DNA from 2 places in the Acidovorax sp. DW039 genome. Region 1 is predicted to be linked to the other one. Evidence: riboswitches for the same ligand, from Rfam matches in the RefSeq annotation. Region 1 holds a riboswitch; the other holds the start of a gene.

What was found. Region 1 has a riboswitch for S-adenosylhomocysteine ahead of ahcY (adenosylhomocysteinase). Riboswitches for the same ligand answer to the same signal wherever they lie in the genome.
Region 2: it holds a riboswitch for S-adenosylhomocysteine, as region 1 does, so the genes downstream of both, metH (methionine synthase) here and ahcY (adenosylhomocysteinase) in region 1, are expected to answer to the same signal.

The regions. Positions count from the first base shown of each region.
Region 1 is NZ_AP029019.1:4,073,362-4,087,786, reverse strand. Features, by position in the region: gene AACH87_RS18305 (ABC transporter permease) at 1-340, shown strand, start outside; gene AACH87_RS18300 (ATP-binding cassette domain-containing protein) at 343-1,158, shown strand; gene AACH87_RS18295 (RbsD/FucU domain-containing protein) at 1,169-1,621, shown strand; gene AACH87_RS18290 (ROK family transcriptional regulator) at 1,635-2,894, shown strand; gene AACH87_RS18285 (HAD-IIB family hydrolase) at 3,103-3,987, opposite strand; gene AACH87_RS18280 (acyltransferase) at 3,988-5,028, opposite strand; gene AACH87_RS18275 (hypothetical protein) at 5,183-6,595, opposite strand; gene AACH87_RS18270 (glycosyltransferase) at 6,605-7,576, opposite strand; gene AACH87_RS18265 (EamA family transporter) at 7,592-7,936, opposite strand; gene AACH87_RS18260 (hypothetical protein) at 7,950-10,388, opposite strand; gene AACH87_RS18255 (peptide chain release factor 3) at 10,394-12,019, opposite strand; S-adenosyl-L-homocysteine riboswitch at 12,293-12,373, shown strand; gene ahcY (adenosylhomocysteinase) at 12,439-13,875, shown strand; gene AACH87_RS18245 (TlyA family RNA methyltransferase) at 14,121-14,425, shown strand, end outside.
Region 2 is NZ_AP029019.1:292,227-306,651, forward strand. Features, by position in the region: gene AACH87_RS01305 (hypothetical protein) at 600-1,250, opposite strand; gene AACH87_RS01310 (hypothetical protein) at 1,312-2,118, opposite strand; gene AACH87_RS01315 (hypothetical protein) at 2,327-2,968, opposite strand; gene AACH87_RS01320 (hypothetical protein) at 3,191-4,315, shown strand; gene AACH87_RS01325 (Glu/Leu/Phe/Val dehydrogenase) at 4,424-5,731, opposite strand; gene AACH87_RS01330 (zinc ribbon domain-containing protein) at 5,988-7,055, shown strand; gene AACH87_RS01335 (zinc ribbon domain-containing protein) at 7,123-8,409, shown strand; gene AACH87_RS01340 (PPK2 family polyphosphate kinase) at 8,430-9,266, opposite strand; gene AACH87_RS01345 (TonB-dependent siderophore receptor) at 9,512-11,665, opposite strand; gene AACH87_RS01350 (LysR family transcriptional regulator) at 11,897-12,826, opposite strand; gene AACH87_RS01355 (PACE efflux transporter) at 12,924-13,361, shown strand; S-adenosyl-L-homocysteine riboswitch at 13,401-13,502, shown strand; gene metH (methionine synthase) at 13,532-14,425, shown strand, end outside.

The sequences.
Region 1 (14,425 bases):
CATTGCCACCGACAAGGTGCTGCTGGGCGTGTACATGCTGGCCGGTGTGTTCTATGGCATTGCCGCGCTACTGTCGGTGGCGCGCACCGGCGCGGGGGACCCCAATGCCGGGCAGACAGAAAACCTCGACGCCATCAGCGCCGTGGTGCTGGGCGGCACCAGCCTGTTTGGCGGGCGGGGCGTCATCCTGGGCACGCTGGTGGGGGCGCTGATTGTGGGCGTGTTCCGCAACGGGCTCACGCTGATGGGCGTGTCGTCGGTCTACCAGATTCTGGTCACCGGCATCCTCGTGATCCTGGCCGTGGCCACGGATCAACTCTCGCGCAAAGGAGTGCGTTGATCATGAGCAACTCCACACAGACGAATCACGCAGCAAACGCCCCGCTGGTCATGCAGGCCAAGGGTTTGGTCAAGCGCTACGGGCAAGTCACCGCGCTCGATGGCGCAGACTTTGAACTACGCGCAGGCGAAATCCTGGCCGTGATTGGCGACAACGGTGCGGGCAAATCGAGCCTCATCAAGGCGCTGTCGGGTGCCACCGTGCCCGACGAAGGCGAGATCCTGCTCGACGGCCAGCGCATCCAGTTCAAAAGCCCGATCGACGCGCGCAAGGCGGGCATCGAAACCGTGTACCAGGACCTGGCCGTGGCCCCGGCTATGACGATTGCCGAGAACCTCTTCTTGGGCCGCGAGTTGCTGCGCCCCGGCTTTCTGGGCAGTGCGCTGCGCATGCTCGACAAGAAAAAGATGCTGGAAGAAAGCATTGCCCGCATGGCCGAGCTGAAGGTGGGCATCCGCTCGATGACCCAGGCGGTCGAAACCCTGTCTGGCGGCCAGCGCCAGTGTGTGGCCGTGGCGCGCGCGGCGGCGTTTGCGCGCCATGTCGTCATCATGGACGAACCCACCGCCGCCCTGGGCGTGAAGGAGGGCAACATGGTGCTGGAGCTGATCCGCCGCGTGCGCGACAAGGGCCTGCCCGTCATCCTCATCAGCCACAACATGCCCCATGTGTTCGAGATTGCCGACCGCATCCACATCGCCCGCCTGGGCAAGCGCGCAGCGGTGGTCAACCCCAAAAAGATCAGCATGAGCGACACCGTGGCCGTGATGACAGGGGCCATGGCTGCGTCTGACCTGCCCGCCGACTGCCTCGCTTGACTACGTTGCCATGCTCAAAAACATCGACCCCCTGCTGACCCCCGACCTGCTCAAGGTGCTGGCCGAAATGGGCCACGACGACGCCATCGTGCTGGCCGATGCCAACTTCACCGCCATGAGCCTGGGCGCGGGCAAGCCCGTGCTGCGTTTGCCCGGCATTGGCATGGCGCGCGCCGTGCAGGCCGTGGCCAGTGTGCTGCCCCTGGCGCAGGATGTGCCACACCCCGTGGCTTACATGCAGGTGGGTGGCACTGAGGTGCCGTACCGATCTGCCCTGCAGCGCGAAACCATGGACGTGCTGGCACGCGAGGGCGTGGCCAGCGCGCAGGCCGAGGGCGTGGAGCGCTTTGCCTTCTACGAGCGCGTCAAAAAGGCCTACGCCATCGTTGTGACGGGCGAACTGCAGCCCTGGGGCAACTTCCTGCTGCGCAAGGGCGTCATCGGCGAAACTCTGCGGGATTGAAGCCGCCGCACCCATGCTCGACACTGACCCTGCCATCCCTCCCGCCGATCCTGCCGATCCCGTCACTGCGGGCCCGGCCCTGTTGCGCCAGCGTGGCTCCAACCACGTAGGGCTGCGCCAGTTCAACGAGCGCGTGGTGTTGCAGGCCCTGCGCACCCACGGCAGCCTGGCCAAGGCCGAGATGGCGCGGGTGACGGGGCTCACGGCCCAGACCATCGGCCTCATCACCGCCCGGCTCGACGAAGACCAACTGCTTCGCCGCGAGGCCCCGGTGCGCGGCCGGGTCGGCCAGCCTTCCGTGCCCATTGGCCTGAACCCTGATGGTGCCTTTGCCATCGGCATCAAGATCGGTCGCCGCAGCGCCGACTGGCTGCTGGTGGACTTCACCGGCCATGTGCGTGAGCGCGTGGTGCTCGACTACGCCTTCCCCGACATCGACGTGCTGCTGCCTGCCATCCGCACACACCTGAATCAGCAGCTTGACGGCCTGGGACCTCTGCGCTCGCGCGTGGTGGGCGTGGGCGTGGCTGCGCCGTTTCAGCTGGGCGGCTGGCACCGCATGCTGGGGCTCACCGAGGCGCAATCCGAAGCCTGGAACCGCATCGACCTGGCCGAGCAGGTGCAGCAGATGACCGACCTGCCCGTGAGCTTTGCCAAAGACACCTCTGCCGCCTGCGTGGCCGAACTGCTGCAGGGCCGCGGGCGCGACATCCCGAGCTTTCTGTACCTGTTCATGGACACCTTTGTGGGCGGCGGGCTGGTCATCAATTCGCACCTGCACCGCGGCCTGCATGGCAACGCAGGGGCGGTGGCCTCGCTGCCGCTATCGCCCGCCGATCCCGGGCAGCGGGGCCAGGCCCCTGCACAGCTCATCAGCCAGGCATCGCTGTGGGACTTGGAGCAGCGCTTTCGCGAGCACGGCTTGGACCCCATGGCCGCCTACGACCAGCGCGTGCTGCAGGCCCCTTGGGTAGAACACAGCCGCGCGTGGATCGCCAGCGCCGCGGCAGGCCTGGCGCATTGCATCGTCTCTGCCACCGCGTTTCTGGACCTGGACGCCGTGGTGCTGGACGGCGCGGCCGCCCCCGAGCTGCTGCAGGCCCTGTGCGACGGAGCCCGCAGCGCCCTGGTCCATTACAACTGGGAAGGCCTGCACCAGCCCCCGCGCCTGGAACTGGGCAGCATCGGCTCTGACGCGCGGGCCCTGGGCGGAGCCCTGCTGCCGTTGCACGCGTGCTTTGCGCCTGACCACGAGATTTTTCTCAAGGCCTAAGGCCCGCGCAGCGCGAGGCTGGAGTCGATCTCTTCGCGCTAGAAATATCCGTTCGGGTTGAGCCTGTCGACAAGCTCAGGACAGGCCTGTCAAAACCCTGCGCGGCGCTCGCACGCAGCGCTCCGTGTGCGATTCAATGAGGCTCAGACCGGATTGGTAGTGCAGTTTGCTATTGAATATATAGCTGCTTGCGCTTTGTGGACGGGCGCTACAGCTTGTTTGATATGAGGTGTGCAGTCTCCTCATCTGGCATGACGTGCACTGATTGCCGGTTTGCCAGAACAGCCCGCGCCACTTCCGCAAAGCCTGCTCCCCGCTCCCCCTCCGTCACATAGCGGGGCAGATGCTGCAATTGCGGCACAAACCGCGCCACATTGGCCACGCCCACGCTGTGCTCAAAGTGCTGGAACATCAACTGGTCGTTGGTCGAATCGCCCACATACACCCAGCGGCCCATCTCCGCATCCAGATCCCGCCCCCACAGCTCGCGCACGATCCAGCGCGCGCCTTCGAGCTTGTTGTGGTCGCCAAACCAGCCGTTGATGTGGATGCTGCTCACCGTGGCGTTCATCCCCGCCTCGCGCATGATGCGCACCGCATGGTCGATGGCCTCCTGGGGCAGGTGCGTGAACTCGCTGTGGTCGATGGCAATGTCCGTCTCCCGCCCCGCAGAATCCGTAGCCCGTTGCGCCCCTGGCACTTCGGCCTCAATCTGCGCCAGCACCTCTTGCATGCGCGCAAAGTTGCGTTGCCGAACCGCCGGAGCCTGTTGATATGATTTTGATAGCTGCCAGCGCTTATTCAGCAAGCGCTGGGAGGTGATTTCATTCAAACCCTCCGCCCGCCGCAACGCCACAGCCCCGTTCTCCGCCACGATGGCATCCACCGGCCACTGCAGCGCAAACGGCTCACTCCACCCCACAGGCCGCCCCGTGATGGCCACCACGCTCAGCCCTGCAGCCTTGAGATCAGCGAGGGCCTTAAGAGCGTCGGGGGTGATGGCACCGTCGGTGGTGAGGGTGTCGTCGATGTCGGTGAATAGGCCCGTTAGGTTGTGCCACCCAGAGGGCTCACACTGTGCAAAGTGTTTCATTCAAAGCGCTGCTTTCATGATGGGCTTTTCCACCCAGGAATACCAAACCCTGCTGATCATGACGATTGCAATAGGAAGTGCCAGCAGAAACGCCAGCAATCCTTCGGGAGATGCAATTCCAAGGGCCATACGCACCTTGCCGCTGAAATCAAGCAAGAAGGTGTGCAGTAGATACAGACTAAACGACGCATCGCCCACAGTGACCAGCCAGTTGGGTGGTGTGTGGCGTGTTTGTTCCAGCGCAAGCGCAGCGACAAGTGCTGCAATACCGGCCACTCCGAAGCTGCCTGCCCGCATCACTTCCACGCGATCAAAGTAGGGCGAGGTCATGCCTAACGCGAGACCTGTGGCCATACATCCCACACAGGTTGCGATAGCGATGTAGGGCCTGCGGAACGGCTGCGGACGACCTTCATACAAATGCGCAACCAGGGCTCCTGCGAGAAACTCTATGCCTAAGCCTGTGAGTGCATAGCGAAGTGGCTGTTGGCCTGCAAATACGGCGGAGTGGTTGGCTACCAGCCACCCCGTGCCCCAAGCGGTTAAAAGCAGCAACCCGAAGATGATGGCTTTCACTTGGTGACGCTGGGGCAGCATGGCAATCGCAGCGATCCACAGATAAAAGTAAATTTCCATGGTCAAAGACCAAGCAGGTAGCAGCCAGTTGTCCCAGATGTTGGGGTACAAGAGCAGCGTGCTGAACACCATCTTTTTCAGTGGGGGCAAGCTGCTGTGGTAAACAAAAACTGTGGTGATCGCTATCAGCAGCAACACGGGCCAATAGCCGAGATAGATACGCAAAAGGCGTCTCTTGACGAACGGGAAAACACCTTGCTCGGGTACAGCCTGGCGGGCAGACCGGTACACGACAAAACCACTCAATGCAAAGAAGACGTCTACTCCAGAAAACCCCCAGCGGGTGATGTCACTGAAGACCGCAAGTGCAGGGGTCAACTCCCAATGCGGGCGCATATGAAAGAACAGCACCATCAGTGCAGCGAAGCCACGTAAAGCTTGAATCCAGTGAAGTTTGTGCGTCATTGAGGTCACGCCGATAGATAAGGGCAAAGTTTGTGCAGAGTGAGCAGGTGCTGAGCCGCCGTCATCTCCGGCTTGCCGATCGCGGTAGCTTCATTTGGGTGCCAAAAGCGCGCTTGAAGACTATGGTGCAATAAGTGGCTACCGGGGAATATGCTCAGGTGGGTGGAGTTTGATATGGCTTGGCGATTGCGGGCAGCAACGCGAGAGGCAAAGTGAAGAAGGGCAGCAGGTAGCGGTATTCGCCCGCAATCGAGAAGACAAAAACGCCGCCCAGCTGAACCAGCATGGGTACAGCAATCAGCAGCATGGCCTTGTCCCTGTGCCGAGCGCCCCGGGCAACGCCCCAAAACAGCAACGCAAAACCCAGCCACGGAGTCCACAGCACCCAGCGCCACGCATAGCTCTTGGCATGGATGCGTTGCAGCCAATGCTCGAGCGTGCTCCAACCCCAGGCTCTGTACTCTGACGATGAGGTGATTCGAGGCAGAACGTTGGTCGAGTAAGAAAGTGCAGGAAAACCGCCTTGTGCCAAGGCCGCTGTCAGAAACACATTGACCCTGCTCCCCACAAAATCGGGCAGATTTTGCCAAAGGTTGTAAGTCCAGAACTCCTTCACCACGGTTTGCTTGTCTGCATCCGACAGCGCTCCGATTTGAGGGCCGTTCGGGTGGAAGACCAGCATGTCCCAATAGGCGGGGTCGCGGTATTGCTGGATTCTTTCCAACGGGCCCCGATGGCTAAGGGCCTCGATGGTTGCTGGGGAGACTTTGGGTTTTTGCAGCACCCAGGGGTCATTCATGTGGGGGTAAAGGGCCCAGAGTTCGTTCATCGCCCGCTTTTGCAAGAAACCGGCAGTTTCAAAGGCAGCCAGCGGGAACTGGGTCTCCTGCGTGGTCGATTTATGCAACTGGTTGCCCGCAACAGCTGCAGCCGACCAGGCCATCGCAATGAACAGCGTCCATCGGCGGCTGCGTGCATCCAGCCAGAGGGTAGCGATTGCCACAGGGGCGAGAAACACCCACCCGTTGGGCCGTGCAAACGCAGCAAATGGCAGAGCGACGGCCATCATCAGCAAAGAGCCAGTAGACGCTGACTTGCGCTGCACACACAGCCACACCTCAAACAGCAACGCTGCCGATGCCACAGCAAACAGGCCATCGGGGTACAGCGTGCCCATGAAGTAAATCATGTGAGGTGCCATAGCAATGGCCAGCAGCGCAAACCACAGTGTCTTGTAAAGACCTTGGTCCCAGTACCAGGCCAGCATCCGGGCGAACATCACAGCACACACTGCCAGTGCCCCAGCGATCGGTGCTTCCACATGCCCGGTGGTGCCGTACAGCAGTTTGACAAAGTAATACCAGACCACCGTCTTGCCCGAGCGGAAAGCCTCGGGGTTCTGGACTTCCTGCAGGATGGCTACGCTGTCCTCGCCCAAAACGCCTGGCCAGAAGGTAAGTAACCAAATGGAGTAGGCCGTAGCGAGCACCGCCAATAAGGTCAGAAAGCGCGCCAAGCTGCGGCGCTCCTCTGGGCCAGAAGGAGGTGTGAATGTCAGTGACTTCACGTTCACCCGTCAAGACTCATCAGGTTGCTCTGCAGCGAGAGAGTTGCTGAGGGGGGCTGTCGGGAGGTTACTCACGTCGTAGTGCAAAAAGGCGATGAGGAACTGGATGCCGATCAAAACAGGCAGCGCCGCCAGCATGACGGTGCCGCTGGTGGCGGGTTGATTGGACAACGCACTATCAAGCCAGTGCATCGCACCAAAGACGGAACCAACGGTTAGTAGCAAGACCCCGAAGAGACTGTAGAGCGTGCCCACGTTGAAGTCCCGGACAAGGTAGCTGTACACATACCGGCGCCACAAGCGCGATGCATGCTTTTTTAAAAACTCGGGTAGCACCTTCCCGATCTTGAGGTTGGATTCCTCGTCGGCATAGACCGAATCCATTGGAATATCTTTGACAACGGCGCGCAATGTGTTGAGCCGAAAAAGCATGTCGGTTTCAAAGAAATAGCGCTTCTCCAGCTTGTCCAGAGGCAACTCGGCCAAAACGCAGGTGCGGGCTGCCGTGTATCCGTTGGTCGGGTCCATGATGTTCCAGTACCCGCAACTGAACTTGGTCATGAAGGACAGCACTGCATTGCCAAACAGCCGGACAGGTGGCATGCCCTGCACTGACTCGGGGCGGAAAAACCGGTTGCCCTTGGTGTAGTCGGCTTCCCCTCGCAACAGTGGGCGAATGAACTTGGGCAGCAGGGCCGGGTTCATCTGCCCGTCGCCGTCGATCTTCACCACGATGTCCATGCCATCAGCAATAGCTGCTTTGTAAGCGGTGACTATGGCTCCTCCGACGCCACGATTTTCCGGATTGAACAGAACTTTGACTCTGGGGTCTTGGTTGCGCGTTTCAATAAAGTTGCCGCTGTGATCTGGGCATGCGTCATCTACCGCGTAGATGGCGTGAACTTCGGGGCCGATAGCGGCAATCACTCCGAGCACGTGCTGGGTGACTTTGTAGCATGGGATGGCGACGGCGATTTTCATATAAATCTATGAATATTATGATGAGGCTAGGGCCACACCGGCCAAAATAATAAAACCACCGACAAGCGTTTTCCAATGCAGTGGCTCACCAAGTATCAGCCATGCCAGTGTGGGGACTATGATGAATGCGAGTCCCATGAATGGATATGCAAGATGTAAAGGGACTTGCCGCAAAATCCAAATCCATCCCAATGTTGTTAGCCCATAAATAGCAAGCGATGTTATCAACCAGCCGTTCAGGATAATACTTTGCCAAGTGATTGGATCTGTAAGATGTGCGGCTGATTTTTTAAAGAGTATTTGGCCAATGGATATGAGAAAAACGCAAACTAGTGTTTGTGCTATGTTTAGTAATGTCATATTCTTGATTTCTTTATTTGACTGCAAACCATACCAGGCCCTTATGAGAACCTATCTCGTAGATTTTTGAACTTTGGCGTAATATTGCTGCTTGATCTTCAAGCGCCGCAACCCTTTGTGCTCCTATTTTTTTAAATTCGAACTCAAGAGGATCGATAATCACTGAAACTTGATCCATTGCAGCCGATGATACGGAGTAGCTTTTTTTCCCCGAGGGGGTTCCGGTTGAGAATCCGAGATGCTGGTATCTGTTAACAATTTGCCAATCTTCTTTTGAAAGTTCCATGCTCTGCCACAGTTCTTTGTGGGGGTAATAGTGTATTCCGTTAACTGTAGGTATACCTGAAGCCGCTAAAGTCTGTGCACCAAGACCATCCCCTCCAATCACAAGAGTTCGCAGTGGAGTGCCTTTTTCGTCAGAGGCCAATTCTTTTGTGATCTTTTCCGGGCTCAAATTTTTTGGAGATTGAGACAGCGGGTTAAACCCTATGGTTGATAAAAAGAAAGTTACCCACAAGAGGGTGATGGATTTTCCTATATGATTTTTTGCAATCCAAAATGTAATTAGTGTTGCAATTATAATTATTGAAATAATATAAACTGGACTGTTTCTTGGGAAAACTTCGACTGGAAGTTCAAGTAGTTCTTTTTGGATTAACCATGCAGTTGTTGAGATGGAGATCGTCAGGAGGATTTGATGTTTGTATTTTGATGTTTTGAGCCATCCAGTTGAAGCTAAGCTCAGAATTAGAAAGAATGATAACCCCATTGCGAGATCGCCGCGGTTGGTCGGTACTCTTCCCCATTGAGTAATCTTTGCCATCCATGAAGGAATGCCTAAAAATAGAAAGCAGCAATGGAATATTATGAATAATAGACATCCCAATAGAATCCATTGATGTTTTTTGCCCCTTGAAATTCCTGCGATGCATAGCCATATTGTTATGGCGGGCAGCCAGAAATATGAGCTTATCTCGGATTGGTTTGCCCAAGGTCCTGTGCCAAACGTTAAACTCTCCAGATTCGTATAGCCTCTGAATGCCCATAGAAAGCCGTTATCGCCACCTGTTAGTAGGGTTCTTTGACCTGGATAGACAGTATTTTTTAAAGTATTTACCGCTTCGCTAGTATCAAGCCACCAACTTCCAATGAATATGAATATTACTATACAAGTGAGAAATAGGGCGGTTATTTGATGGCTGGCAATTGAGATGGATTTTTTGTTGTCAATTAACCAGCCAATCATAACAAGCGTTAGTAAGGTTCCCGTCGTAACTATCCACGGGGGGTATAAAGTAAGAATCCAAGCAGATATGCTGTATCCTAAAAATAATGCCCAAAAAATACTCTTTTTCCATTCTCTAGATTGCGCAATTTTAATTGCGGCAGCCGTTCCAAGGCACGGAAATAATGCTGCGTAAAGAGGCCAGTTGGACCATGCTGCTGCGTACGGCGCGATACAAAATGTGAAAGAAAGTGCAAAATTTCTACCTGTAGACTCAGGTTTTATCAAATTCATTAGCCACCATACTGCTAATAGGCAGCTCCAAAAAGGTAATTGCCATTGCCAGGCCAAAGCATTTCTCAGGGGTAGGAAAAAATATCCCCATGTAGCAGGGCGTGCAATGGCTGATAATTGAGCAATTGGAACCCCGGTCATGCCAATGACCCCCATATTTTGGCCCTCAATTCCTATGTTTTTATTAACTATTGGGAACTTGGGGTCGTGATTCAGTTGGGCTATGACGTTTGGCATCAAGACCCCCCACTCATCACCTCTAATGGTTTGAGTTTTGAATATTTTTTTGTTATTTCCCTCTGTCTGGATTGAGGCGTTGCCAAATGGCCCTTCTAGAAAAATTCTAATGGAACTTCCAGTAATTCCTAGGGAAACAAGGAGAAAAAATATGAGAGTTAATGTGGTGGCAATTTTCTTTTGATGTATTTCAAGGAAAATTGATAATTTTTTCTCGCCTGCTAGATATTTTTTTGTCGAACAAAAAAATGCAACAAATAGTGTAATTATCAGTAAGATCCAATGGCGTGTATATATTTGTTCTATATGTATATAAGGCGTTTTATGGTCTTGGGATTTTAATTTAATTGATTTTTTATTTTCAAATTTTGCCTCTACCTCTACTTCTGATAATCCGCCTTTTAAGCTTTTTGGAAAATTTGCAGATATGGAGAAATTCTTCTCGGAATTGTCATCTTTTGTATTTTTTATTATTTTATTAATGGTTATCTCGGATTTCTGTCCTTGAGTTGATACTTCAAATGCATCAGCTGCACTTTTATTGATTGAGTCCCAAGCCCATCCTTGTACAAGAATGGTGTTGCTGTCAGGTAAATATTGAATAGAGTCGATTGAGCCAATAATTCCACTTTTTTCGGTAGACCATGCAGTTATCGCAAAAAAAGATAAAAGTGAGGCAAATAATATTTTGAACATTATTATTAACTGTATTGCAACGCCAACCCCGCATGCTCCCGCAGCGGATGAAAATGAATCTTCGGAAACCGCTCCTGTGCCAGTCGCACGTCATATGGTGATGTGCACAGATAGGCCAGCGTGTCTGCCGCGTCACGCGCCATGCGCATGGGGTAAGCGTTTTCAAACTCGCGCAGTTCGGCGGGGGTGTCTGCGGTAATCCAGCGGGCACCTGTGTACTGGCAGGCCTCCAGGCGCACGTCGCAGTCGTATTCGGTTTTCAGGCGGTGTTGCACCACTTCAAACTGCAGCTGGCCTACGGCGCCCAGCAGCATGTTGCCGCCCGCGTCGGGCTTGAAGACCTGGATGGCGCCTTCTTCGCCCAGTTGCATCAGACCCTGCTGCAATTGCTTGGTGCGCAGTGGGTTCTTCAGCACCACGGTCATGAACATTTCCGGGGCGAAGAAGGGCAGGCCGGTGAACTGCAGGTTGGGGCCATCAGTAATGGTGTCGCCCAGTTGCACGCCGCCGTGGGTGGTAAAGCCGATGATGTCGCCTGCGTAGGCTTCGTCCACGGCTTCACGGCGCTGGCTCATGAAGGTGACCACGCTGGTGGGGCGCAGTTCTTTGGCGGTGCGTTGCACCTTCATCTTCATGCCTGGGGTGTATTTGCCTGATGCCACACGCACAAAAGCAATGCGGTCGCGGTGGTTGGCGTCCATGTTGGCCTGCACTTTGAAGACCACGCCGGAGAAGCTCTCGTCTTCGGGCTGGATGGTCTTTTCTTCGCGGTTGCGGTTGACCTCGGTGTAGGCCACGCGCGGGCCAGGCGGGGGCGACATGTCGACCACCGCGTTCAGCACTTCCATTACCCCGAAGTTGTTCACACCGGAGCCGAAGAACACGGGGGTGAGTTTGCCCTTCAGGAAAGCATCGTGATCCCACTCGGCAGAGGCTCCTACAGCGAGGTCCATGCTTTCGAGCGCGTCGTCAAAAGCTTGACCGAAGCGGGCGCGCAGGTTGTCGGCGTCAGACAGGGGAATGGTCTCGAAGTCCTGTGGGCGCTTTTCGCTACCGGGCTGGAACACCGTCATGCTCTTGGTGAGCAGGTTGATGATGCCGCCAAAGCTCTTGCCCTGGCCTACGGGCCACGTGATGGGGCAGCAGGGCATGCCCAGTTCGCGCTCCACCTCGTCCATGATGTCCAGCGGGTCGCGCACTTCGCGGTCCATCTTATTGACGAAGGTGATGATGGGCGTATCGCGCTGGCGGCATACCTCGATGAGGCGGCGGGTCTGGCTTTCCACGCCGTTGGCGGCGTCAATCACCATCAGGGCCGAATCGACGGCGGTGAGCACGCGGTAGGTGTCTTCCGAGAAGTCCTTGTGGCCGGGGGTGTCAAGCAGGTTGACCACATGGTCGCGGTAAGCCATCTGCATCACCGACGATGCCACAGAGATACCGCGCTGCTTTTCAATCTCCATCCAGTCCGATGTAGCGTGGCGGCTGGCTTTGCGGCCCTTGACGGCCCCTGCGATCTGGATGGCACCCGAGAACAGCAGCAGCTTTTCCGTCAGCGTGGTCTTACCAGCGTCAGGGTGGGAAATGATGGCAAAGGTACGGCGGCGCCGGGTTTCTGGGGCGTAAGACACGGAATTTCCTGGAATGGGTGTGGCAAGCAGCGCTGCACGCTGCTGCGTTGCCAGATCAGACTCTGCAGAGGTCTGTTGCTGCGCTGGGATGCAGTGCAGTTGACAAAGATTTTACCTATGCGTGAAACGGCGGCTGAGCGGGTTGTTTCGCTGCGGACGTAGTCTGCCCAGGCGCTGAAGTGTGAATCGTACCGTGACGGCTTTCCCGCTTCGTGTCCAGATGGTTACCTGCATGAATGGATGCCATTGCAGAGCCTTGCTCCTATAATCCCGCCATCCGAGGAGCGTTGCAGCGCCCCCTGCCAATTGCGGGGCGTGAGGCTCGGAGTCATCAAGCAACGACGCTCATCCACTTTTCGTGCGGTGAGTTGCATCTTCCCCCCGTCAAGTGGCTTTTCAAACCTGCTTTGGAGCACACCATGAACGCACGCGTCAACGCCCCGGTACATACCGACTGCATCATCGCCGACATCGGCCTGGCCGATTGGGGCCGCAAAGAAATCAAGATTGCCGAAACCGAGATGCCTGGCCTGATGGCCATCCGCGAAGAATTCGCGCCCAAGCAGCCCCTCAAGGGCGCCCGCATCACTGGCTCGCTGCACATGACGATCCAGACCGCTGTGCTGATCGAGACCCTGCAGGCACTGGGCGCGCAAGTGCGCTGGGCCTCGTGCAACATCTTCTCTACCCAGGACCATGCCGCTGCCGCCATTGCTGCCACCGGCACCCCTGTGTTTGCCGTGAAGGGCGAGACATTGGTGGACTACTGGGACTACACCCATCGCATCTTTGACTTTGGTGCCAAGGGCACCGAGGGCGAAGGCCCCAACATGATTCTGGACGATGGCGGCGATGCCACGTTGCTGATGCACCTGGGCAAGCAGGCCGAAAAGGACCAGAGCATTCTGGCCAACCCCGGCAGCGAGGAAGAGCGCATTTTGTTTGCCGCCATCAAGGCCAAGCTGGCTGAAGACAACACCTGGTACAGCCGCAAGAGCGCGCAGATCATCGGTGTGACCGAAGAGACCACCACCGGTGTGCACCGCCTGAAGGAAATGTCGGCCAAGGGCACGCTGATGTTCCGTGCCATCAACGTGAACGATTCGGTGACCAAGAGCAAGTTTGACAACCTGTACGGCTGCCGCGAATCGCTGGTGGACGGCATCAAGCGGGCTACCGACGTGATGATCGCTGGCAAGGTGGCCGTGGTGTGCGGCTATGGCGACGTGGGCAAGGGCTCGGCCCAGGCGCTGCGCGCCCTGAGCGCTCAGGTGTGGGTCACCGAGATCGACCCCATCAACGCCCTGCAAGCCGCCATGGAAGGCTTCAAGGTCGTGACCATGGAGTGGGCCGCCGACAAGGCTGATATCTTCGTGACGACCACCGGCAACCGCGATGTGATCACGTATGAGCACATGGCTGCAATGAAGGACCAGTCCATCGTCTGCAACATCGGTCACTTCGACAACGAAATCCAGGTGGCCAAGCTGGAAGAAAACTGCAAGTGGGAAGAGATCAAGCCCCAGGTGGACCACGTGATCTTCCCTGACGGCAAGCGCATCATCCTGCTGGCCAAGGGCCGTCTGGTGAATCTGGGTTGCGGCACCGGCCACCCCAGCTTCGTGATGTCCAACTCGTTCGCCAACCAGACCATTGCGCAGATCGAGCTGTTTACCCACCCCGAAGGCTACGACGTGGGCAAGGTGTACGTGCTGCCTAAGCATCTGGACGAGAAGGTAGCCCGCCTGCACCTGAAGAAGGTGGGCGCGATGCTGACTGAGTTGAGCGACGAGCAGGCCGCCTACATTGGCGTGCCCAAGCAAGGTCCTTACAAGCCTGACACCTATCGCTACTAAGAGCGGCTCACTCAACCCCCTGGCGCTGTGGGCCCGTCTCGCAGTTCTTATGGAACTGCCTGCGGCGAAAGCCCGGTCAGGAGCGCTGGGTGGAGTGGTGTGAACTGCTCCCGTTGAGGGAGGTCGGGGCGCTTCGCCGCCTCGTGTAGCGAAATTTTGTTATCGATTTTGCTATTTTTATGATAGCTGCCTGCGCTTGTTGAATAAGCGCTAGAGGCTGATTTGATTCATAAAGGATGAGCGCCATGCGCGCAGATGTATTTCTCGTGGAACGCGGCCATGCCGCCACGCGCTCGCAGGCGCAGCGGCTGATTGCGTCGGGGGTGGAGTGGCGTCTTTCGCCATTGGCCGCCTGGAACAAGGTCGTCAAAAACGGTGATGACATTCCGTCCGTGGCGGAGGTGCGGTTGCTGGACGATGCAGAAGCCAAGTACATCTCCCGTGGCGGCCTCAAGCTCGAAGGCGCGCTCAAGACGGCAGGTATTTCCGTAAAGGGCCTGCGCTGTCTGGATGTGGGGCAGAGTACAGGTGGCTTTACGGACTGCCTGCT
Region 2 (14,425 bases), 1.1 Mb from region 1:
AGAGCAGATGCTCTTGACCACACCGTTTTCAAGCGACACCTGACAGCCGTAGCCTGACGAGAAACTGCTGCATCGGCCTTCCACGACAGTACCGGCCTTGTCAGACTGCGGAATGCATGAGGTCCCGCCACATTCGCTGGATGAGTTGCATAACATGCCAGCCTTGGGGTTGGGCAATTCGCAGGAAAAGTCATTGGGAGTATTCGGGCGCATGGGGCTGTAGGGGTAGGTTCTTTTCCAGAGCCCGTTCTTTACTGTGCACTCCTCCTCCGACTGTATTGACTGCGCTTGCAGCTTCGGCACTGGCGACGATACTGCGCGATCACTGCTTGGCGTGGGAGACTCTGCCTGGACACTGATCGCGACTGCAAGCGCGCCCGCGAGAACGAATCCAAATCGAAAAAACTTTCTTCCGGGATGTGAGTAGTGCATTGATTCCACCAGATTCGTGTGCATCACCGCTGAGTCTGCAGCGTCAATTGGGTCTTGCGGGGCTTTCTGGCCACTCGTTTTACTCATAGGGGACTTGTTGGGAAGGTAAGCTGCCTCGGTGGCTCAGTGCCCGGAGTTAGGCCGCTCACTTCCTCAGATGACCCCCCTCACGGCGTCCCATCATCGTAGACATCGCAGTCAAACCCCTGCAACACTGCCAGTGCCGGCACGGCAAAACGCTTTGGCTCGCTGACCTTGAGCCGTCCCTTGACCCGTTCAGAAGTGATGAACTTGCCGCTCAGGTAATTGACGCTGCTGCGGCCACTTTCCTTGCCTGAGGTCCAGACGGCCTCCTTGCCGATCAACTCAAAGTCGCCGCGCCGCGGGTTGAAACGGAATTGCAGGGTGGTGGAGCCCAGGTCGTCGCCTTCTGCTTTGTCCACCGCAGTGACCAAAAGCGATGCGCCCTTGGCCTCCAGGTTGAAGAACTTCTGGGCACGGCAGTAGCTCGCCGAGGCGGACAGGGGCGTGTACTGGCCGCCCGGTGTACCCGCCAGAACCACGAGGCGGATTTCCATGGGCCGGTCCGAGGGGCCGTTGACTTCGTTGAGGAGCAGGGCGAGGTCTGGCACGCCGTCACCGTTCCAGTCGCCGATGGTAGAGGTCCACTCTACAAAGGTCTGCTGCGGAAACAGCGCGGCAACGGCTGCCTCGGGGCGGGCGTAGGTTGCAGGCTGTGCGTGGGCTGTGGGCATCGCCGTGCTCAGCAGGGTGAGCAGACCGGTGATGACGGGCAGGGCGTGTGGGATGCGTGGCATGAATGGCTGAACCCGTGGGGAAAATTGGCGGGGCTGTGGGGAGTGGAGTGCCGCCGTCGCGTCACTCCATCCAGGCCTGGAATGCCCGCTTCCAGTGCTTGAGCTCGTAGCGCTCGCCGTCGTACGAGACGGTGGCGCTGAGGGGCTTTTTCTTGTCGCTGCGGTGGGCCGTCAGGCGCAGGTCGGCAAAGCCGTGCGAGGCCGTGGGTGCCACCGAGATCACGATGTTGGTTTCGGTGCGTGGAGCCTCTTCGCCCCCGCAGCGGTTGCCGCTGCCGTAGGTCCAGTGCCGCATGGTTTCCGTTAGCACGGGGCGCAGGGTTTTGCCTGCGATGACGAACAGCGTCAGTTCATCGTCAAAGCCGCCTTCGTAGGTGCAGCGGTCGCGGAAGGTTTGCAGGCGCACCCCAAAAGCGCGGACGGTGCCCGAGAGTTGGTACCGCGCTGTGTCCAGGCTCAGCGAGGAGGCCGAGACTTCAGACGCCGCGTTTTCCGGAATCACGCCCTTGTAGGAGGCCGTGATGCGCCCCGGGGGATCGATGACGGCCAGCAGCAATTGCTTTTCATACTCGGTGCCTGCGTCGTAGGCGAATGCTGCGAGCGTCTTGGACGGGTCTGCAGGCCATGCCTTGCACACGCCCGCCACGATGAGCCCACCGTTTTCCGCGCTGGGGTACATGCCATCGGCGGGATAGGCAAAGTGCTTCAGGCCAAAGTGCTTCAGGCCAAAGTGCTGTGCCAGTTGCTGAACGATGGCTTGGCTGCAGCGCCCGGTTGGGTCATGGGGTGTGGTCTGTGCCTGGGCGGCCATGCCCCAGCTGAGGGTAGTGCAGAGCAGAAAGGCTTGGGCTGCGTGGCGGGTTCGCATGGTGTTGTTGTGCTGGTGGGTCGAGAAGAGGGCCGAAGGGGATCAAAGAGGGGCTGAATGGACCTTGGGGCAAGGCACCTCACATGGTCGAATGTCTTGGCTGGCTGCGCAAGCTTTGCGTGCGCTGGGGGTTGATCTCTGTCGCTTCATCGCCATGCCGCTTTGAACAGGTTCTCAGATCACACAGCACCCATCCATGCGAATCCACTCACCCTCTTTGGCCCGGCTGCCGCAGCAGTGCCCCCAGCACTAGTGCCTCGGCCACCACTTCAAATCCTTCTTCCAGCGTGGCCATCAGGGGCGGCAGCTCGGGCAGGTGGGGCCAGTGGGACTGCGCCTCGGGCCACTGGTCTACCGCAATGGCAAGCCACCCCACGGCCAGACCGGCCCACAGCAGGGCGCGGGTGCCGGGGTGCAGCAGGGCGCGGTGCAGCCAGGCCAGGGTAAGCAGCCCGATCACCGCCACGGCCAGCATGGGGGCTTCGCGCACCGTGCTGTATTGGCAGGCGGCGGTCCATTCGTGGCAGCGAAACTTCCACAGCTCGTGCAGCATGAATTGCTCGTCCAGCGCCAGCACCGCGAAGGCGAGCGTGAGCCAGGCACCCAGCAGTGGAGGCAGGGCGCGTTCGCCCATCAACCGCAGGGTGGTGATGCTGAGGGTAAGCAGCAGCGCGCTCGACAGCCAGGCCACGGGCGAAGCGTCTGAACGAAAGGCGCGTTCCCACGCCGGGGCCAGTATCCACGTACTGAGCAGCAGATAGGCGGCCACCCCCAGCAGCAGGGCAGGGGCCAGCCCCCGATGGGGTTCGGGGGGGCGGTGGGGCAGGGACGCAAACAGGGTGTGTGACATGGGCCAGCCAGGGCGTGGAAGAGGATTCGATTTTCGGGGGGGCGCAGCCCATGTACGGGTGTTTGATAAAAAAATGGCTCTAGCGCCCGTTGGATAAGCGCAAGCAGCTATTGTTTTGATAGTACTTTTGTGGGGCGTGTCGCTGGCGGATGCGTGCCGTCTCGCCAGGGCCAGGGATGAAGCGCAGAATGCCTGCCGCCCGCCCTACTTTTTTGATCGGCCATGTCTGTCCAGATGGATCCACCCCGCAGCCCTGTGCCCGCCGTGGCGCAGGTGCTGGCCGAGGCCGCCTTGCAGCGGCAGAACATGCTGCTGGGCACGGACAAAGACAAGCCGGTTGCGCCGCCCGCTGCACCGGGCCAGGGCACGCCGGGGTCTGCTGCAGGCCCTGTGAGCAAGCCCCCGTTGCCAGAAGGCGCTGCCGATGCGCCGCAGGCGGCCCGGGTCAGCCTCTCGCCCCAGGCCAGCCAAGCGCTGCAGGCGCAGGCACGTGGGCAAGCCCCGGTGCCAAGGTCAGCAGACGGCCCGCCCGCCGGGCGGGGTGCCGGGGCAACCTCTTTACCGACTGCCTCGGCGTCTGCATCCACTTCTTCTGCGGCTTCCGCCGTGGGCGCTGCCACGCAGGCGGGCTGGCCTGCGTCGGGGGTGACTCCCGCCATGCGGGGTTTGCTGGATGCGCTGGTGCAGCAGCTCACCCCTGCAGCGCCGCAGCGGGTGGTGGTGGCGCAACCTTGGGGCCATGTCTATGGAGGTGACGCGGGCTTACCTGCCGAGGCTGATCTGCCGCCGCTGCAGACCTGGCTGGTAGGCCAGGGCCAGGTGCTGACGGAGCAGGGCGCACGCAGCTTCACCGCCACATTGCGCGTGCCTGCGGCCTGGCTGCAGGGGTTGCCGCAGGCTGCTTCATCTTTGGCAGAGCAGCCTGCAGCCCCAGACTCCAGCGCTTTGCAGGCGGCTTTTGCCGGGCGAGCCCAGGCGCTGGCGGGTGGGGTGTTTGCCCTGGTGCTGCAGCCGGGTGGGGGCGTGCATGGCGCAGGGGGTACATCCACCAGCGCCTTGCTCTCGCTGGAGCTGGCGCCCTGGGCGGGGGCTTTGGGTGGTGCGGGGGCTCTGGTGTATGGGCGCGACCAGCTCCAGACCCGCAACGACCCCTGGCTGCAGATGCTGGCGCTGCAGGCCAGTGGCTACGGGCGCGAAGAGGAAGAGGCCGACCAGCGCCGCCGTGCACGCGGCCATTGCGATGCCCCCGGCTGCCCTTACGCAGGCCGTGCGCCCTGTGAGCAGCCGTTTTGCTTGGCGCAGCGTGTGGTGCCGGTGCAGGCAGTGCCGCCCTGCGAGCGGGCATAAAAAAGCCGCCCTGTGGTGAGGGCGGCTTGGCCGGGCGCTTGTGGCGCTCCAGGATTCGGGGCGCTGGCGGTGGGCCAGCGCTGCGAAAAAATCAGATCTGGGCGGGGCTCATGGATACAGACCGCGCATTTCGCGGGCGTGCAGGATGCGCTGGCAGGCCACGATGAAGGTGGCGGTGCGCAGCGTGACCTTGTGCTGCTGGGCCACTTGCCACACGCCGTCAAAGGCCTCTTGCATGATGCGCACCAGGCGGGCGTTGATCTCGTCCTCGCTCCAGAAGAAGCTGGAGAAATCCTGCACCCACTCGAAGTAGCTCACCGTCACGCCACCAGCGTTGGCAATCACGTCGGGCAGCACCAGCACGCCCTTGTCGGCCAGGATGTCATCGGCCTCGGGGGTGGTGGGGCCGTTGGCGCCTTCAATCACCAGCTTGGCGGTGATGCGGGCGGCGTTGTCCTTGGTGATCTGGCCTTCCAGCGCAGCGGGGATAAGGATGTCGCACTGCACGCCCCAGAACTCGTCGTTGGCCATGGTTTCCGCACCGGCAAAACCGCCCACGCCACCGTGTTGCTTCACATGGGCCAGCAGGGCGGGCACGTCCAGGCCATCGCTCTTGAAGATGGTGCCGGTGTGGTCTTGCACAGCCACTACCTTGGCACCCGCCTCGGCAAACAGCTTGCCTGCAATGCCACCCACGTTGCCAAAGCCCTGTACGGCCACCTTGGCACCGGCAATGGCCAGGCCCGTGCGCTTGGCCGCTTCCACGCCCACGGTGAACACGCCGCGGCCTGTGGCTTCCACACGGCCCAGCGAGCCGCCCAGATCGATTGGCTTGCCGGTGACCACGCCAGTGGCGGTGGCACCGGTGTTCATGGAGTAGGTGTCCATCATCCAGGACATGATCTGGCCGTTGGTGTTCACGTCGGGCGCTGGGATGTCCTTGGAGGGGCCGATCAGCAGGCCGATCTCGCTGGTGTAGCGGCGGGTCAGGCGCTCCAGCTCACCGCGCGAGAGCTTCTTGGGATCGACACGGATACCGCCCTTGGCACCGCCGTAGGGCACGTTCACCGCGGCGTTCTTGATCGACATCCAGGCCGACAGCGCCATCACTTCAGACAGCGTCACGTCCTGGTGAAAACGCACGCCACCCTTGCCGGGGCCGCGGCTGAGGTTGTGCTGCACACGGTAGCCCTCAAAGTGGGCGATGGTGCCGTTGTCCAGCTCGATGGGCACATCCACCACCAGCATGCGCTTGGGGCGCTTGAGCGTCTCGACCCAGCGGGCCAAGTGGCCCAGGTAAGGGGTGACGCGGTCCACCTGCTGCAGATAGATACCCCAGGGGCCGAGGTGGTCGGCCTGCAGGTACGAGGGCAGGGGATGGTGGGTGTGGGCGGGTGTGCCAGAGGGGGTTGTCATGTTGAATTTCCTTGTGGGAACAGTCCAGGCCGCGAAGCTTATGCCTGCGGTGTAACGGTGTCCAAGGCCAGTCTGTATGCGGGTTATGCATCAGATGCATAACGTGCCGGATGCATGAGAATCCGCTGCGGGGCGGGCGCTGGACATCCATGGTTTGCAATTTCCATACCCCTGCGAAGCCGGGGAAACCGCCCGTGCGAGCGTCACCGGGCAGCGCGTTTGCCGGTCTTTGGGGATCAGGTTCTAAGATTGGCCCATGAGCACCCTCAATTGCCCCGCCTGCGCCGCCCCTTGCCAGCCCAACGCCCGTTTTTGCGGGCAGTGCGGGCAGGTGCTGGTCTCTCGCGCAGCGCCTGCGCCTTTGGATATCGACTTTGATCCTGATGACGAGCTGGACGGCCCCGCCGACCCAGAAGCGGACACCCGGCCTGCGCCGCTGGAGTTTTCGTCCTCGGTCATGTCGGAGGAAGTCGACCTGCTGCTGGATGACGGCCCTGGCCCTGCGCCGGTGGCAGCACCCACGCCTGCCTTGGCACCCGCCGAGCCTGCAGCCGCAACACCTTCGCCCGATGCCAAGGGCGTTTCAGCCGTCGCCACTGCCATCTTGGCCACAAGTGGGGCTGGCCAGCTTGCAACCGAGGCGGGGCCTTTTACCAAGCCCTCTGCGTCGCCTGAACTCCCCCCGCCTGAACTCCCACCTTCGCCCCCATCGGCCCCGCAGAGCGGTTCTGGCTGGACGGCCGCACTCTATGCCGCACTGGGCTTTGCCGTGGTGGCCCTGACTGCAGCGCTCGCGTGGTGGTTGTGGGGTGGCAAACCCGCTGTGTCTTCCCCATCCGTTGCGGGCAAGGCGCCGGTGATTGCCGTAGAGCAAGCCTCGCCCGGCACAGCTCCCGCAGTTGTTGCACCTGCTGCACCTGCCGTACCCGCTGTGCCTGTGACGACTCCCCCCCCAGCAGAGGCCCCTGCGGATGCTTCTGCCGTGCCTCCGGCAACCCGCTCTGCAGCCCCCGCTGCCCGGCCTGCGGGCAATGGCCCGGTGGCGGCCAACCCTGCTGCGGGCAGCGAGCCACCCTGGCCGCATGGCGGCTCGCGTGAGCCTGCGCCGCCTTCGCTGTCGCGCCCCGCCAGCCCACCCACGCCTGTGGCAGAGGGCCTGGGGCCCCTGCGCGCAGCCCTGCGCCAGTGCGACCGTGACGACAACCTGCTGACTCGCGGCGTGTGTGTGGTGCGTGCTCGCCACCAGCACTGCGGCAGCCATTGGGGCAAGGTACCTGAATGCCCCATGAGCAACCGCAACAACGACCCCTACACCAGCAACTGACAGCTGCTACTGGCAAGTCAACACCGCACCCAAGAGCCAAGACCCAAAAGCCAAGAGGGAACCCACCATGAGCCCGCACTCCGCCCATCACCATGCACACACGCGCCTGGATGCGCACATTGACAGCCGCATTGAAGCGCGGGTCGATCACCCGTACTCGCTGCTGCGCCTGCCCGAGGCGCTGACCTGCTGGCCCGCGCTGGCGGTGCTGGCAGCGTCTTTTCTGGTGGCGGCGCTGGTGTTTGCTTTGGGCGGGCTCATGGGGCGGCTGTGGCTGGGTTTCATGCTGCTGTTCTCGCTGGTGGCCGTGGTGGTGTGCCTGGCGGGTATCAGCGGTGCGGGCACCTGCCTGTCTGACCTGGCCCACCGCAGGCCCTACCGCAGCCTGACCAGCTACTTTCTGGCCGGGCTGCTGTGCCTGCCCAAGCTGCTGGGGGCCGTGCTGCTCATGACGGGGGCCGTGGTGCTGCTTTTTGTGGGGCTCGCACTGGTGTTTGCGGTGTGCAAGATTCCGCTGCTCGGCCCCCTGATGCTGGTGGTGGCCGTGCCGGTGGCGGTGCTGCTGGTGGCTGCGCTGATGATGGCGCTGTACGTGGCGTCTTCCATTGTGGGCCCCGCGCTGTGGGACGGCGAGCGGGTGATGCACGCGCTGTCCATCGCCTGGCATATTGCGCGCCACCACCCGCTGGCCGCCATCGGCAAGATCGTGGGGGGCATGTTGCTGTCGGCCATCTTCGCGTCGGTGCTGTTTGGCCTGCTGGCCTCGGCATCGGCCCTGGTGGGCGGCTTGGCCGCCTCGGTGATTGGCTTTGGCACGCAGGCGCATCCGTTGTACATGATGGACGGTGCCTTCAGCGGCCACATGATGGGCACGGGTGTGGGCTTCAGCCTGGTGTTTGCGCTGGCCTCCGCGCTGGTGTTCCTGCTGCCGCTCATGGTGGGGGTGCTGACCTGGTGCGAGTTTTCAGCGCTGGTGGATCTGGACAGCATTCGCCAGGCTGCCGACGAAAAACTGCAGGACGTGAACACCAAAATGGCGGACCTCAAGGGCAAGGCACAGGCCTATGGGGCCAGCGACAAGGCTGCAGGTTCTTCGGCAGCCGCCTCCTACTCTGCCGAACCGGCCGCACCCGCTCAGGCAGGGCCTGCATCTGCTGCTGCAGCCCCGGCGTCCCTCTCGCCTGCTTTGCCCCTGCCTGCACCAGAGCCGGTGTCTGATCCGGCTTCCACCCCCGCCGCAGAACCTGCGGCCGCGCAGGCCACGACCTGCCCGCAATGCCACAGCGCCGTGCAGCCTAGCGACCGCTTTTGCCAGCAGTGCGGGAAAAGTCTGCAAGGGCCTCAGGCCGGATAAAGGGATAGAGGCGCGGTGGGTTACTCCACCTTGATCTTTTCCAGCGCCGGGTCGCCGGGCGGGTAGCGCAGCTGCAGTCCTTGCAGCGCGGCGCGCAGCACGGTGGCAATCATCAGGTTGCGGTGGGTTTTGGAGTCTGCGGGCACGATGGTCCACGGCGCCCAGGGCGTGTGGGTGGCGGCCAGCAGTTGCTCGTAGGCGCGCTGGTAGTCGTCCCACTGCGCGCGGGCAGTCAGGTCGCTGCGATCAAACTTCCAGTGCTTGGAGGGGTCGTCCAGGCGCTCCTGCAGGCGCTGACGCTGCTCGTCCTTGCTGATGTGCAGCATGAACTTGAGCACCACCGTGCCGGTCTCGCACAGCATGCGCTCAAAGTCGTTGATATGGGCCAGCCGCTGGCGGTGCTGCTCGGGTGTGATCCAGCCGTTGACCGGGGGCACCAGCACGTCTTCGTAGTGGCTGCGGTTGAAGACGGTGATCTCCCCCGCAGCAGGCACCTGCTGGTGGATGCGCCAGAGGTAGTCCCGCGCACGCTCGGGCTCGGTGGGGGCCTTCCAGCCCACGGTGTGCACGCCCAGCGCACTCATGCGGCCAAACACGCCGCGGATGGTGCCGTCCTTGCCCGAGGTGTCGGTGCCCTGCAGCACCACCAGCAGCTTGTAGCGGCGGTCGGCGTAAAACAGGTTTTGCAGTGCGTCCAGCTCCACGGCCAGGGCTTCCACCGCTGCCTTGTCCTCCGCCTTGCTGCCCAGCGAGAACGGTTTGGCACCGGGGTTCAGGTCCTTCAGCGAAACCGCCTGGCCCGCCCGGGGTTGCCATGCAGACCAGCGCGGGTGCAAGGCGCTTTGCGCAGCCTGCATCCAGGCGGGGGGTGTGGAGGAGGGGGATGGCTGGGCGGACAGAGGGGTGAGAGGGGCCGGTGTGGGCATGTGTTTTCCGGTGTTTTCAGGGTAGGGCGTCTGGTGCCGAAGATACCAGCCGCCCGCCCTCAAGGCCAGCGCGATCCCATCCTCTGTGTACTATCAAAAATATAGCTGCCAGCGCTTGTTGAATAAGCGCTGGAAGGCATTTTTGCTCAGATGGTTGTTACGCCATCAGAACCGCATCAAAACGCCACCTGCACCCCGGCCACCACCTGGCGGCCCATGCCTGGAATGACGGTGAGCGCGCCCCACGAGGCGGTGTAGTAGGTCTTGTCGAACAGGTTGTGCACGTCCAGCGTCAGGCGCGTGCGCTTGTCGATCTGCCAGTAACCGGTGATGCGCGCCGTGGTGTAGGCAGGCAGGCGGTAAGTGTCGGTGGCGGTGCCTGTGCGCTCGCCCACATGCACCAGGCCGCCGCCCAGGCCGTAGCGGCCACCCCAGGGGGCCTGGTCCTCGCGGATGGCGAACAGGCCCGCACTCACACGCGGCACGTTCAGCAGGCGCTTGCCGAGCAAGGCGGGGTTGTTGTCGCGGGTCACTTCGGTGTCGGTGTAGGCCAGGTTGGCCGTCATGCGCCAGTGGGTGTCGATCTGCCCGGCCACGTCCAGCTCCAGCCCGCGGCTGCGCACTTCGCCCGCCGCAATGTTGAAGTTGGCATTGGTGGGGCTGCGCGTGAGCACGTTGGACTTGCGGATGTCAAACAGCGCCACGCTCGCGTTCAGGCGCTGGTCGGGCGACTGCCACTTGGCCCCCACTTCAAATGCCTTGCCCTTTTGCGGGTCAAACGCATGGCCCTGTTCATCCGTGCCCGCATTGGGGCGGAACGAGCGGCCCGCCGAGGCGTAGACCGAGGTGTTCGCGTCGATCAGGTACGTCACGCCGATGCGCGGCGTGGTGGCCGAATGCGACTGCACCTGGCGCTTGCCCGCCATCAGGTCTTCGTTGTCCTGGTGGAAGCGGTCAAAGCGCACCCCGGCCAGCAGCTTCCATTGGGCGCTCAGGTCCATCTGGTCCTGCACAAACAGACCCGTGGCGCGCAGCCGGTCATTGAGCAGGTAGCCCTGTGCCAGCGGGGCCGATGGCACGGTGCCATAGGTGGGGTTGTAGATGTCGATGGGGTATTTTTGCGGCGAGTACTTGATGTCCTGGCCCGAGGTCAGATGCCACGAATCCACCCCGGCCAGCACCGTGTGGCGCAGCGTGCCGGTGGTGATCTTGCCTTCCACTTCGGCCTGCACCGATGTGTCGCGTGAAGGCAGAGAGCGCCAGCTGTCGCTGCGCGCCAGCGTGCGCCCGTCACTGCCCAGCAGGCCGATCTGTCCGGTGCCGAAATCGACGGCATTGCCGTACAGATCGGTCTCGCGGTACGAAGCGCCCAGGCGCGTGCGCCAGCCTTGGCCCAGGTCGTGGTCCAGCGTGAGCTGGTGGGTGTCGCCATTGACGTGCAGGTTGCCCCGGTCCGGCTCGCCCAGGAAGCGGTCACGCGGCACAGCGCCCACGTTGCCGTTGATCTGCACCAGGCCCCGGTCCAGCGGGGTGCGGATGCGGATGAACTCGGCCTCGTAGTTCAGCACCGTGTCGCGGCCCAGGTTCCAGGTGACGGCGGGGGCCACCACCATCTTGCGGTTGTCTACCAGATGGCTGCGGCTGGCACCGTCTTCGGCCGCCACGTTCAAGCGGTAGGCCACATCGGTGCCCAGCGGGCCGGTGGTGTCGAGCGTGGCGCGCCGGTACCCCAGCGTGCCCACCTGCACACCTGCCTTGTGGGCGGCGGTGAACTGGGGCTTTTTGGTGACCACATTGAGCGTACCGCCGGGCTCGCTGCTGCCATACAGCGCCGCAGCCGGGCCCTTGAGGAATTCAATGCGCTCCACGCTGGCCACATCGCGCTGCGGACCATAGCCCCGGTTGGAGGCAAAGCCGTTGAGCAACTGGCCCCCGTCGGTATTGCTGAAGCCGCGAATGGCGTAGTTGTCCCAGGTGCCGCCAAAGTCGTTGAGGCGGGTGATGCCGCTCACAAAGTCCACCGTGTCGGCCAGACGGCGGGCGCCCAGGTCTTCCATGAGCTGCTGGGGCACCACGCGCACGGCCTGCGGGGTTTCGATGAGGGGCGTGTCGGTGCGGGTGGCGGCAGTGTTGCGCTGTGCGCCCTGATAGCCCTGGCTGGCGGGTGCTTCGCGCACCTGCACTTCCGAGAGGGCGGGGCTGGCGATGGCATCTGCGGGCGAAGGGGCGCTGGTCTGTGCCAGCGCGGCGGCTGAGGTAAAGGCACACAGCGTCAGCGCTGCGTGGGCAATGGCCGAGAGGCGAAGGGACCGTTGAATCTGGAAATGCATCGCAAAACAGGGGGGTGCGCCGTCAACGCACCCCCAGGTAAAGAGGGTAGTGAAGCGAATGTGACAAGCGCCGCCCTTGGTTCGTAAACCGCGCGGAGCGGGCTTGTGACGTGAGGGAGGTGATTATCTTTACAAATGCGACTAATTCGCATTTGCTTTCAATAAATATGTGACGCTATGGCGTTCGCGCTACACCGGCCGCAGGTCTGTTGTGCAGGCCCTACCGCTTTCCTACTGCTTTCCCTCAGCAATCTCCATCAAGGCCACAAACCGGCGCGCTCCCAAACCCAATGGCCTTTCCTTGGACCAGACCACATCCACCCACAGGGCAGCGCCGTTGCTCAGGTTCTCAAAAGGCATCTCCACCAGCGTGCCTGCCGCAATGCGGGGCTGTACCAGCGCACGCGGCTGCCAGCCCCAGCCCAGGCCCGCTTCGATCAGGCCCAGTGCGGCCAGATGGTTGTCGGTGCGCCAGTGGTGGCGGGCAAAAACAAAGCGCGGGTCGGTCTGGGCCAGGTCGCGGCTGGCCACCACGATCTGGCGCGTGGTGGTCAGGTGCTCCTCGCGCAGCATGGCGCGCTGCGCGGGCTCGCCCCGGGCCTGTGCGGCATCGCGTGCGGCCACCAGCACGGGGTGCTGCGGTGCCATCACGGCCACCAGCGTCTCGGTGCCCACTTCCTGAAAACCCTCGCGCCCGTCGATGCTGGGTCGCTCAAACACCAGCGCCAGTTGCGCGCGGCCACTGTGCAGCAGCGCCAGCGCATCCACCTGCGGGGCGGTCAGCACCTCCACCTGCAGCAGGGGGTACTCCTGCGCCAGCGCGGCCAGGGGGGCCGTCCAGCGTGATGCCAGCAGCTCTGGGGCAATCGCCAGGGTCAGCCGCTCTTCCAGCCCCTGCGTCAGCGCTAGCGCCTGGGCGTTGAGTTGCTGCAGCTGCCCGGCCAGCAGGCGCGCCTGTGGCTCCAGCGCGCGTGCGGCGGCGGTGGGGCGGGGCTCGCGGCCGCTGCGGTCAAACAGGGGCACGGCCAGCTCGGCCTCCAGGTGGGCGATGGTCATGCTCACGGCCGACGGCACCCGCGAGAGAGCCCGCGCCGCGGCGGAAAACGAGCCGTGGTCCAGCGCTGCGAGGAACACCTGCACGCTGTCAGACGTGAATGCCATGGGTCACTTGTCAGAAAAACTGAAAGAAGCTGACTTTATATATCAGCATGGCACACATAAAGTGCAGTCCATGGCACCTTCCCACTCTCCTTTCAGCCTGCAGGGCATTCAACGCCGCGTGGTGTACGTCACGCTGTACGAACTGATCGCCATCATTGTTGCCACCTTCGGCTTGGCGGCCCTCACGGGGCAGAGCGCATCGCATTCCAGCGTGGCCTCGGTGGCCGCCTCGGCCGTGGCCGTGGTCTGGAACATCGTCTTCAACTGGGCCTTTGAGCGCTGGGAATCCCGCCAGGCCGTGCGCGGGCGCAGCGTGGCCCGCCGGGTAGCCCACGCCATCGGTTTTGAAGGGGGGCTCGTGTTCACCCTGGTGCCACTGTTTGCTTGGTGGTTCAACGTGAGCCTGTGGCAGGCCTTTGTGATGGACCTGGCGCTGATCGTCTTCTTCCTTTGCTACACCTTTGTCTTCAACTGGGTGTTTGACCGGGTGTTTGGCCTGCCTGCGTCGGCCATGGCAACGCCTGCGCAGGCGTGAGTCGGCACTGATTGCGCTCTCCCCCTTAAAATCAGCGCTTCGCCCAAGGAGCGTTGCAGCGGCGGCCTGATTCCACCCCACGGTGGCTGGCTGCCGTCAGGCTTGGGCACCTTGCCCCGCCCATAACGACGCTCACCTGTTTTGTCCGTGTTCCTGCACAGGTGAGCCCTATGTCTGCTGTTTCCGTCCCTCCCATGAAACTCTCTGGCCTGGAGCCCGTCTCCATCGGCCAGGGCACCCTGTTCGTCAACGTGGGCGAGCGCACCAACGTCACCGGCTCCAAGGCGTTCGCACGCATGATCCTGAACGGCCAGTACGAAGAAGCCCTGGCCGTGGCCCGCCAGCAGGTGGAAAACGGCGCGCAGGTCATCGACATCAACATGGACGAGGCCATGCTCGACAGCAAGGCCGCCATGGTGCGCTTTCTGAACCTGATCGCGTCCGAGCCCGACATCGCCCGCGTGCCCATCATGATCGACTCCTCCAAGTGGGAGGTGATCGAGGCCGGACTGCGCTGCATCCAGGGCAAGGGCATCGTCAACTCCATCAGCATGAAAGAGGGCGTGGAGGAGTTCAAACGCCAGGCCAAGCTGATCCGCCGCTACGGCGCAGCCGCCGTGGTGATGGCGTTTGACGAAGTGGGCCAGGCCGACACCTACGCCCGCAAGGTTGAGATCTGCGAGCGCGCCTACCGCATCCTGGTCGATGAGGTGGGCTTTCCACCCGAAGACATCATCTTTGACCCCAACATCTTTGCCGTGGCCACCGGCATTGAAGAGCACAACAACTACGCCGTCGATTTCATCGAAGCCACGCGCTGGATCAAGCAGAACCTGCCCGGTGCCAAGGTGTCGGGCGGCGTGAGTAACGTGTCCTTCAGCTTCCGCGGCAACGACCCGGTGCGCGAGGCCATCCACACCGTGTTTCTGTACCACGCCATCCAGGCGGGCATGGATATGGGTATCGTCAATGCGGGCATGGTCGGCGTGTACGACGAGCTGGAACCCCAGTTGCGCGAGCGCGTGGAAGACGTGGTGCTCAACCGCCGCCCCGATGCGGGTGAG